2 regions of the Paenibacillus wuxiensis genome follow, and region 1 is predicted to be linked to the other one. Evidence: riboswitches for the same ligand, from Rfam matches in the RefSeq annotation. Region 1 holds a riboswitch; the other holds the start of a gene.
The links. Region 1 has a riboswitch for S-adenosylmethionine ahead of ABN764_RS10020 (methionine ABC transporter ATP-binding protein). Riboswitches for the same ligand answer to the same signal wherever they lie in the genome.
Positions count from the first base shown of each region.

Region 2: it holds a riboswitch for S-adenosylmethionine, as region 1 does, so the genes downstream of both, metA (homoserine O-acetyltransferase MetA) here and ABN764_RS10020 (methionine ABC transporter ATP-binding protein) in region 1, are expected to answer to the same signal.

Region 1 covers NZ_JBEFZI010000004.1:220,339-224,767, forward strand. The annotation lists gene gnd (phosphogluconate dehydrogenase (NAD(+)-dependent, decarboxylating)) at 15-914, opposite strand; gene ABN764_RS10010 (helix-turn-helix transcriptional regulator) at 1,204-1,395, shown strand; gene ABN764_RS10015 (DUF6773 family protein) at 1,400-1,882, shown strand; SAM riboswitch class I at 2,015-2,122, shown strand; gene ABN764_RS10020 (methionine ABC transporter ATP-binding protein) at 2,218-3,231, shown strand; gene ABN764_RS10025 (methionine ABC transporter permease) at 3,221-3,886, shown strand; gene ABN764_RS10030 (MetQ/NlpA family ABC transporter substrate-binding protein) at 4,054-4,429, shown strand, end outside.
Region 2 covers NZ_JBEFZI010000009.1:214,459-218,887, reverse strand. The annotation lists gene ABN764_RS21665 (trans-sulfuration enzyme family protein) at 1-209, opposite strand, end outside; gene ABN764_RS21660 (aminotransferase class I/II-fold pyridoxal phosphate-dependent enzyme) at 215-1,396, opposite strand; gene metA (homoserine O-acetyltransferase MetA) at 1,393-2,337, opposite strand; SAM riboswitch class I at 2,505-2,631, opposite strand; gene corA (magnesium/cobalt transporter CorA) at 3,173-4,108, shown strand; gene ABN764_RS21645 (HRDC domain-containing protein) at 4,365-4,429, opposite strand, start outside.

The DNA of each region.
Region 1 (4,429 bases):
GAAATAGGAAATGACTATTCCTTCGTTACCACTTGATGTCCGCCGAACTCATTGCGCAGTGCAGCAACTACCTTACCGTGGAAGGAATCGGACTCAAGCGAACGATATCTCATGAAGAGGGACATCGCGATAACGGGTGCGCTTGCTTGCAGCTCCAGTGCAGTTTCCACTGTCCATTTGCCTTCGCCAGAGCTTTGCATAACGCCGCGAATGCTGTCCAGCTTCGGATCTTTGGAGAAAGCATTCTGCGTCAGATCCATCAACCAGCTGCGGATTACCGATCCGTTAGACCATACGCGTGCAACTTGTTCGTAATCGAAATCGAAGTTGCTCTTGTCCAATACTTCGAAGCCTTCCGCGATAGCCTGCATCATTCCATATTCAATACCGTTGTGAACCATTTTCAGGAAATGTCCACTTCCGCTCTTGCCTGCATACAAATATCCTTGATCTACCGCAATGTCCTTGAACAGTGGCTCAAGTGTAGCGAATACTTCTTGGTTGCCGCCAATCATGAAGCAGCCGCCTTCAGCTGCGCCAGATACTCCGCCGGATGTTCCGATATCGAAGTAATGGGCACCCAGTGCATGCACTTTCTCGCCTCTAGCGATGGATTGTTTATAATGTGAATTTCCTCCGTCAATGACAATGTCTCCTGAAGAGAGAAGAGGAAGCAGTGTGTCTACCACTTGATCCACGATTTCTCCAGCCGGAACCATCATCCAGATGATTTTAGGCGAATCCAGCTTGGATACGAGATCTTTGATCGTATCTGCAGGAATTGCTCCTAGGTCAGCTGCTTTTTGACGTTGTTCAGCATTTACATCAAAAGCGACTACCTGATGCTTGTGCTGCAATATGTTATCTACGAGGTTGAAACCCATTTTTCCAAGGCCAATCATGCCTAATTTCATGCTGTATTCACTCCTGTGATCATGCTGTAAAGTACAACAAGTATACTTGTATACAACTTAGTGTGATCTTATCTTACTGTCTTCTGGCCTATCTGTAAAGTGGAAATTGTAAGCGCTATATCATTGTTCGTAGCAAGTGCAGTCTCATTTAGAATGGTTCCATGAGGTGGGAATTATGTATCTGCGAATAGGTTGCACAGAAATTAATTAAATTGTAAAATATACATTACATAATGACATATATATATTACATTGTATTGGCGAGATTGATGAAGGACGAGGGTCGAGCATGAATCAGAAGTTAAAGATGGCGCGTGTGGAGAAAGACATGACACAGCAGGAATTAGCGAACGCAGTCAACGCGAGCCGGCAGACGATTGGTCTGATTGAGAAGGGGGAATTCAATCCATCTCTCCAGCTGTGCATTGCGATTGCGAAGGCGTTAGGCAAGACTTTAGATGAACTTTTCTGGGAGGGGTAACAGCATGGAAATCAACAAATGGTTTACATCCAGCAACCAGAGCAATGATGAGTATGTGATTCAGAAGAAAAATAAGTTCAAAATTGAAGCGCTCTATCTGATTATCGGCTTGCTGCTTCTGAATGGGATTCGTGGCATCCTCATGGGGGATTATTCAGAGAATGTGCTGATGAGTTTAGGAATTGTCTTTTTCTATGCAATCTATTTTATGCTCCGCTATATATTCACTGGATTGGAGTACCGGGATGTAACAACAGATAGAGGGTATCGCAAAAAGCGGCGAGAAGTGTTGATGATCTCACTCAGTGCATTCGGCATCTTTTTCATTGTAACGATTGGACAGAAGTTGTTATTTAGACCGGACAAGCCTTGGATGGACGTCATTGGCCCTTCTGTATTGTTCTTGATTATTCTCGCCGCGGGCAACTACTTTAGTTTGAGAAGGTCGTATGCGAAAAATAAGGAAATATTCGATGATACGAAGTAAAGGCTGTAATGTGAGGTAAGGCAATATGATGGATCATGATTCATTACCTTTTTTGAAAATGAAATGAAAATATTGTTGACAACTCATATTTTCAGATGTATTATCTTCAACAACAAATGACAACTTCATACTACCTTATCAAGAGTGACTGAGGGACTAGGCCCTATGACGTCCGGCAACCTTACCTGTGAGTAAACGGTGCTAAATCCTACGGAATGATTCCATTCTGAGAGATAAGTGTGGCGATACTGCCAATTCAGCCTCTTTCTCTCTTAGGGAAAGAGGCTTTTTAGTTTTCATCTAGGTGATAGCAACAGAATGGCGGGGTGTGTGAAATGATTGAAATTCGGAGTTTGGTTAAGGAGTATCGAAGCAAGACATCGACCGTCATCGGCGTAAATAACGTCTCTCTTCGAATCAATAGGGGAGAAATTTACGGGATTATTGGACGAAGTGGTGCTGGGAAAAGCTCGTTGCTGCGCTGCATCAACTTGCTGGAGGAACCTACATCTGGGAGTATCCTCGTCGATGGCGTTGATTTGACGAAGCTGCAAGGAGAGAGCTTGCGACAAGCAAGACTGAAGATCGGCATGATCTTTCAGCACTTTCATCTTATCCGCTCCAAGACGGTATTTGAGAATATTGCATTTGCTCTGAAGGCCAACAACAAGTCGAAGGCAGAGATTGAACCGCGTGTCCTTGAATTGCTTGACATGGTCGGCTTGGCGGACAAGCGAGATGTATATCCTGCTCAGCTCAGCGGCGGGCAGAAGCAGAGAGTAGGTATCGCCAGAGCGCTGGCCAATGAACCGCATGTGCTGCTGTGTGATGAAGCAACGTCTGCGCTGGATCCTGAGACGACTCAGTCAATCTTGGAGCTGCTGAAGAAAATCAATCGCGAGCTTAACCTGACGATTGTATTGATTACGCACGAAATGGAAGTGGTGAAGGACGTCTGTGACCGGATGGCGGTGATGCAGAACGGCAATGTGGTAGAAGAGGGGCCGGTATATAACATTTTCTCTGATCCACAGCATCCGATGACCCGCTCGTTCATCAGCAGTCTGTTCCAATTCAATCTTCCAGAACGATTGATTCAGCATTGCAAGGGAACGATCGTGAAGATTCACTTCGTGGCGCCGCAAGCGGAGGAAGCAATCATTACTGATGTAATGACGAACTTCAAGGTTAGAGCAAATATTTTGCATGGCAAAATTGAATACATCCATGACAACCCGCTAGGCATTCTGATCTTGGAACTGAATGGAGAAGTATCAGAGCTGCGGGAAGCACTCGACTACATCAAAGAACGAACCTATCGATTGGAGGTCATCCATCATGTTGAGTGATTCGATCATCCAACTGCTGCCGGACTTGGGCAAGGCATTTGTCCAGACGCTCTATATGGTTGGAATTTCGCTGTTTGCTGCTATAATTCTGGGTCTTCCCATTGGAATTCTATTATTTGTAACCGATAAGGGGCTATTCCTCGAAAATGCGTTTACGAAAAATGTGCTAGGCTTCATCGTCAACATGATTCGCTCAATTCCGTTCATCATCTTGCTGGTGACACTGCTGCCGCTGACGAAGCTCATTGTTGGCTCAACGATAGGACCGACGGCTGCTTCTGTATCGCTCTCGATTGCGGCAATTCCGTTCTTCGCCCGCTTGGTAGAGACGGCGCTGCGCGAGATTGACAAAGGTGTCATCGAAGCGGCAATCTCCATTGGTGCAACACCGTGGATGATCATCAGGGATGTACTTCTCCCTGAAGCGAAGCCAGGCATCATTCAAGGCGTGAACATTACAGCAATCAGCCTTGTCGCTTATTCGGCAATGGCTGGTACAGTCGGTGGAGGTGGAATCGGCGATTTGGCGATTCGGTTCGGTTACTATCGCTACGACAACACTGTAATGTTTACCACGGTAATCATTCTAATCTGCTTGGTGCAGATCATTCAGTACGGAGGAGACTTTATTGCAAAGAAAGTAGACAAGCGATAATGCATTCGCTTTTGTTCAAAAAGTCATACCTGGGAAGCAACGCGGCATCGAATCTTGCACTTACTTCGAAAGCATGGTTCGAGTTCCTGCAACCTACTTGGTGCTGAAAACCAGTCTTAATGCACCGAAATGATACAAAAATATTATCCATACGGAGGTCATCATTTATGAAAAAAACAGCTCTCGTCCTATCTCTTATTCTAGCAATTGGCTTGCTCGCTGGATGCGGCAGCAAAGACGCATCAACGGGTTCAGGAGACACAAAGCAGAAAGAAAGCAAAGCAATCAAGATCGGCGCAACAGCAGGCCCTTACAGTGATATGATAACGAAGGCGATTAAGCCGATATTGGAGAAGAAAGGCTATTCCATTGAGTTGGTTGAATTCGGAGATTATGTGCAGCCGAACCTGGCATTGTCGAATGGAGATTTGAATGCGAACCTGTTCCAGCACAAAATCTACATGGAGAACTTTGCAAAAGAAAATAAAATTGAATTGTCCGAGCTTATTTCGGTACCGACGGCACCAATGGGCATCTACTCGT
Region 2 (4,429 bases), on a different contig from region 1:
CGTGTTGGATTGCCAGAACGAGAGTAATCGTACTGAGGCGGATTGTAAATGTCCTCATGATGAAATGTCGTAGCTTGGTAAATCGGGACACTGGAAGCTCCTGTACCGGCATCGATCTCACCGCCAAAATGGATCAGCTTCGTCGCAAACCGACGTGATTGCTTGCCTAACTGACCGTCTGATGCTTGATTCGAATTCTGCTCACTCATCTCCGTTATCCCTCCACTTCTACTCTAGCCGCTTCTATCGCTTGCTCCAAGTCAGCAATTAAGTCATCAACATGTTCAATTCCAACCGAGAATCTTAGCAAGCGATCGTCTACACCAATCTGATCCCGAATCTCCTGCGGAATATCCGCATGGGTCTGAACCGCCGGATAAGTCATCAGCGACTCTACCCCACCCAAGCTCTCCGCGAACGCGATCAATTTCAAGTGGCGCAGGATCGGCTCTACATAAGCTGCATTCTTCAAGCGGAAGGAGAAGATGCCTGTGTTGCCCGACGATTGGCGCTGTTGAATCTCATATCCCGGATGCTGCTCGAATGCAGGATAATACACATTGTCGATGGCGGGATGCTCTAGCAGCCATTCGGCAATGCGGGTTGCGTTGTACTGATGCCGCTCCATACGAAGGGCAAGTGTCTTCATGCCTCGCATCAATTGATAGGAGTCCGATGGGCTCAGGACAGCCCCGATCGAATTATGCAGGAAGGCGATTTCTTCCGATAATTGCTTCCCTTTCGTTACGATCAGACCAGCAAGCACATCATTATGTCCGCCCAAATACTTCGTTGCGCTGTGGACTACCATATCTGCCCCAAGTTCAATCGGGCGTTGGAAAAATGGCGTTAGCAGCGTATTATCAACGATAGTGAGAATTCCATGAGCCTTCGCCCACGCCGCTACCTTCTCGATATCCGTAATCATCATCAAGGGGTTCGTAGGCGTCTCTATAAAGACAGCCCTCGTCTGCGGTGTTCTTACAGACTCAAGCGCATCAAAATCATTCGTATCTACATAAGAAGCCGTCACGCCGAAACGAGACATAATCCGCTCCAGCAGACGATAAGTACCACCGTACAAATCGAGGGAAACAATCAGATGATCGCCTGAACTGAACATCGCGAACAATGTCTGTAATGCAGCCATCCCAGAACTACAGGCAAATCCGGCATCCCCACATTCCAAAGCAGCCGCCGCTTCCTCTAGAACAGTACGAGTCGGGCTCTTCGTCCGAATATAATCAAACCCCGTGCTCTGTCCAAGCTTCGGATGCCTGAATGCAGTTGCTTGGTAAATCGGATAATTAATAGCTCCTGTTTTTGGTTCATGAACCGATCCAATTTGAGCTAATCGACTTTCGATGCGGTAGTTCTCTTCGTTGCGTTCGATCATAGTTGATGAGCCCCTTCCTTGCGCGGTACGGCTTTGCCCAATTCGTAAGGTGTTTCTTGATATACGTAGTAGTTCAGCCAATTTGAGAAGAGGAGGCTGGCATGCGCGCGCCAAGTGGAATAAGGCTTGCGGGAAGGATCGTTATTCGGGAAATAATTTATTGGAATGTCCATCTCCATCCCCTTTGCAATATCGCGGTCATACTCCCACTTCAGTGTACAGGGATCGTATTCCGAATGACCGGTCACGAAAATTTGCTTCCCATCATGTGTCGCTACCAAGTACACTCCTGCTTCTTCCGACTCCGCTAATATTTCTAACTCGGCAATCTTCGCGACATCCTCTCTCCGAAATTCCGTATGACGGGATTGCGGTACAAGAAACATCTCGTCGAAGCCGCGTGTCAGATTTACATTTTCCTTTGTTAGTACATGCTCGTATACACCGAAAATTTTCTGATCCAGTGCATATTTCGCAATTCCATAGTGATGATAGAGGCCCGCTTGTGATGCCCAGCAAATATGGAACGTGGAAGTTACATTCTCCTTAGACCATTCCATAATGCGGCACAACTCATCCCAATAGTCTACATCTTCAAACTTCATCTGTTCGACAGGAGCACCCGTAATGATCATGCCATCAAACTGCTCTCCTTCAATATCTTCAAATGTTTTGTAGAACGAAGATAAGTGCTGTGCGGACGTATTTTTTGATGTATGGCTTGCTGGATGAAGGAGCGTCACCTCAACTTGCAGCGGCGTGTTGCCCACTAAGCGCAGGAGTTGGGTTTCCGTAGTCTCTTTCGTCGGCATCAAGTTGAGAATGATGATTCGCAGCGGACGAATATCTTGATGATAGGCTCTCGTTTCGTCCATGACGAAGATATTCTCCTGGGTCAAAATTTCTTTGGCCGGCAAATGATCCGGAATTTTAATCGGCATTGACGCTCTCCCCCTCGAAAATGGTAATTGGATGGTGTCGGCACATGAAATCAATTTGGCGCAACCGCAAACAGACCTGACTTGAAACGGCACAAATGGCTAGAGACATACAAAAAAAGACCTTCCTCGACTACGAGAAAGGTCATGTTATACATGCTCATGAGCCTCTCTCATCTGTCAGTAACGACTTTCATCGTCCCTGCAAGAATTAGCACCGTGCGTCGCGCTTCATACTGCGCATCGCCGGTTGCCGGGCTTCATCGGGCTTGTCCCTCCACCTACTCTTGATAAGATTGCTTATATGAATATTCATTTGATTTGGCCTTGGTAATAATGTACGGCAAAGAGAAGCTGTTCGTCAAGAGGTGAACACAACAAAAAATCACGATTCCACCCCCTTCGCATACGATACATTATTGACGAATTCCGCCAATGGATTTTGTCTTGAAAGGTTGAAGTACGAGCGTTATACTTAACAAGGTGCGTCGAGGCCTTAACTTTTCAATGAAGGCAATAATCATTCCTTCACTGGACGCATGATGTATAAAGTCACGTACAATTATTCAAGCTGAGGTGAGTTCGGATGGATGGCGACCCGAGGTCGTTCCGTAGTACGTACGTACAACCGAATATTACGATTCGACAGGCAGCGGCAAGTTCGCAGTCCAATGTCGGGATTCGTGCCTCTGCAGAGAACCTAGTTCACTAATTGTGCCTAGGCTTATATCACGTGCGCGAACGACGGACTGCGCATGCCCAGCCTTGTTTCGAGTCGTCTGGTAACATTTAGACGATGCGCATGTCGCAATGGCGACAGCGTCAAGGAGTGAGTGCAATGAAAATCCGTCTGGTCAACGAGGGCGTCTTCACGACTGAGGAAGATATCAATGTCACATTAACACCGCCAGAGAATGGCTTCTACTGGATCGATGCTGACATTGAGGATTTGGTCGTTCTGCAGCCATTATTCAACATGCATGATTTGGCAGTTGAGGACTGTATGAGTGAAGAAGAGCAGCGTCCCAAAATCGAAATTTATGAAGGTCATTATTTTATCGTGTTCAACAGCATTCGCTTTGACGATGAAGAGATCTTTTTACGCTCATTGAACATTTTCCTCGGCAAGCACTTCATTATTACCGTAACGAAGCAGAAGATTAACGAGCTGCGTATGGTGAAGCCTGTATTGTGGGAGCAGCAAGCGAGTACGCCTGACCTTATGCTCTACCTGCTCATTGACTTGGTTGTCGACAACTACTTCACAGTAGGAGATCGAATTGAAGCGAAGATCGACAAGCTTGAGGAAGAGCTCATTATGAGCACGAAGAAAGAACATCTCAATGAAATCATCAGCTTGCGAAGTGAGATTCTGTGGCTCAAGAAGGGTCTTGGCCCTCAAAAAGAGGTATTGCTTGTCCTCTATCGTAAGGAATTGCGGCTGATCGGCGATGACCTGCAGAAGTACTTCCAGGATATTTACGAGAATGCCGTCAAAGTATCGGAGACATTCGAAACGTTCCGCGACCTCATGGGCAACTTACGTGAGTCTTATCAGCTTAGCATTGCGAATCGCGCAAACGATATTATGAGAGTGTTCACAGCGATTACAACTATATTCATGCCGCTAACCTTAATAACAGGGATCTACGGCATGAACTTCGGATATATTCCAATTATGGACTGGGAGTACGGCTCCTTGTATATGATCGGATTCATGCTTGCGCTTGGTATCTTTATGTTCTACTTATTCCGCAAGAAAGACTGGATTTAATAATCAGCAGGGGGTGTTCTAAAGTCATTTGATAATGACCTTGGACACCCCCGCTTTGTTTTCTTTGCATTACCGTATTCCCGATTATCCCCATTTGCTCACCTTGTTCGCCGATGACGAAAAACGAAGCCAACCACTGCGAATTGTTTTTCGCTGCTTTCCAAACAAAATAGCACGACGCCCCTAAACTAGCCTAAACAACAGAATAAATTCATTAACGAGCCCAAGCATACGTCCTTCGAATATGTGGCATTCGTCAGCTTGCTGCTTCTGCAACGCCGCTGCTTCTCGCTCTGCTTCGATGCAGAAGCCGCAGCAATC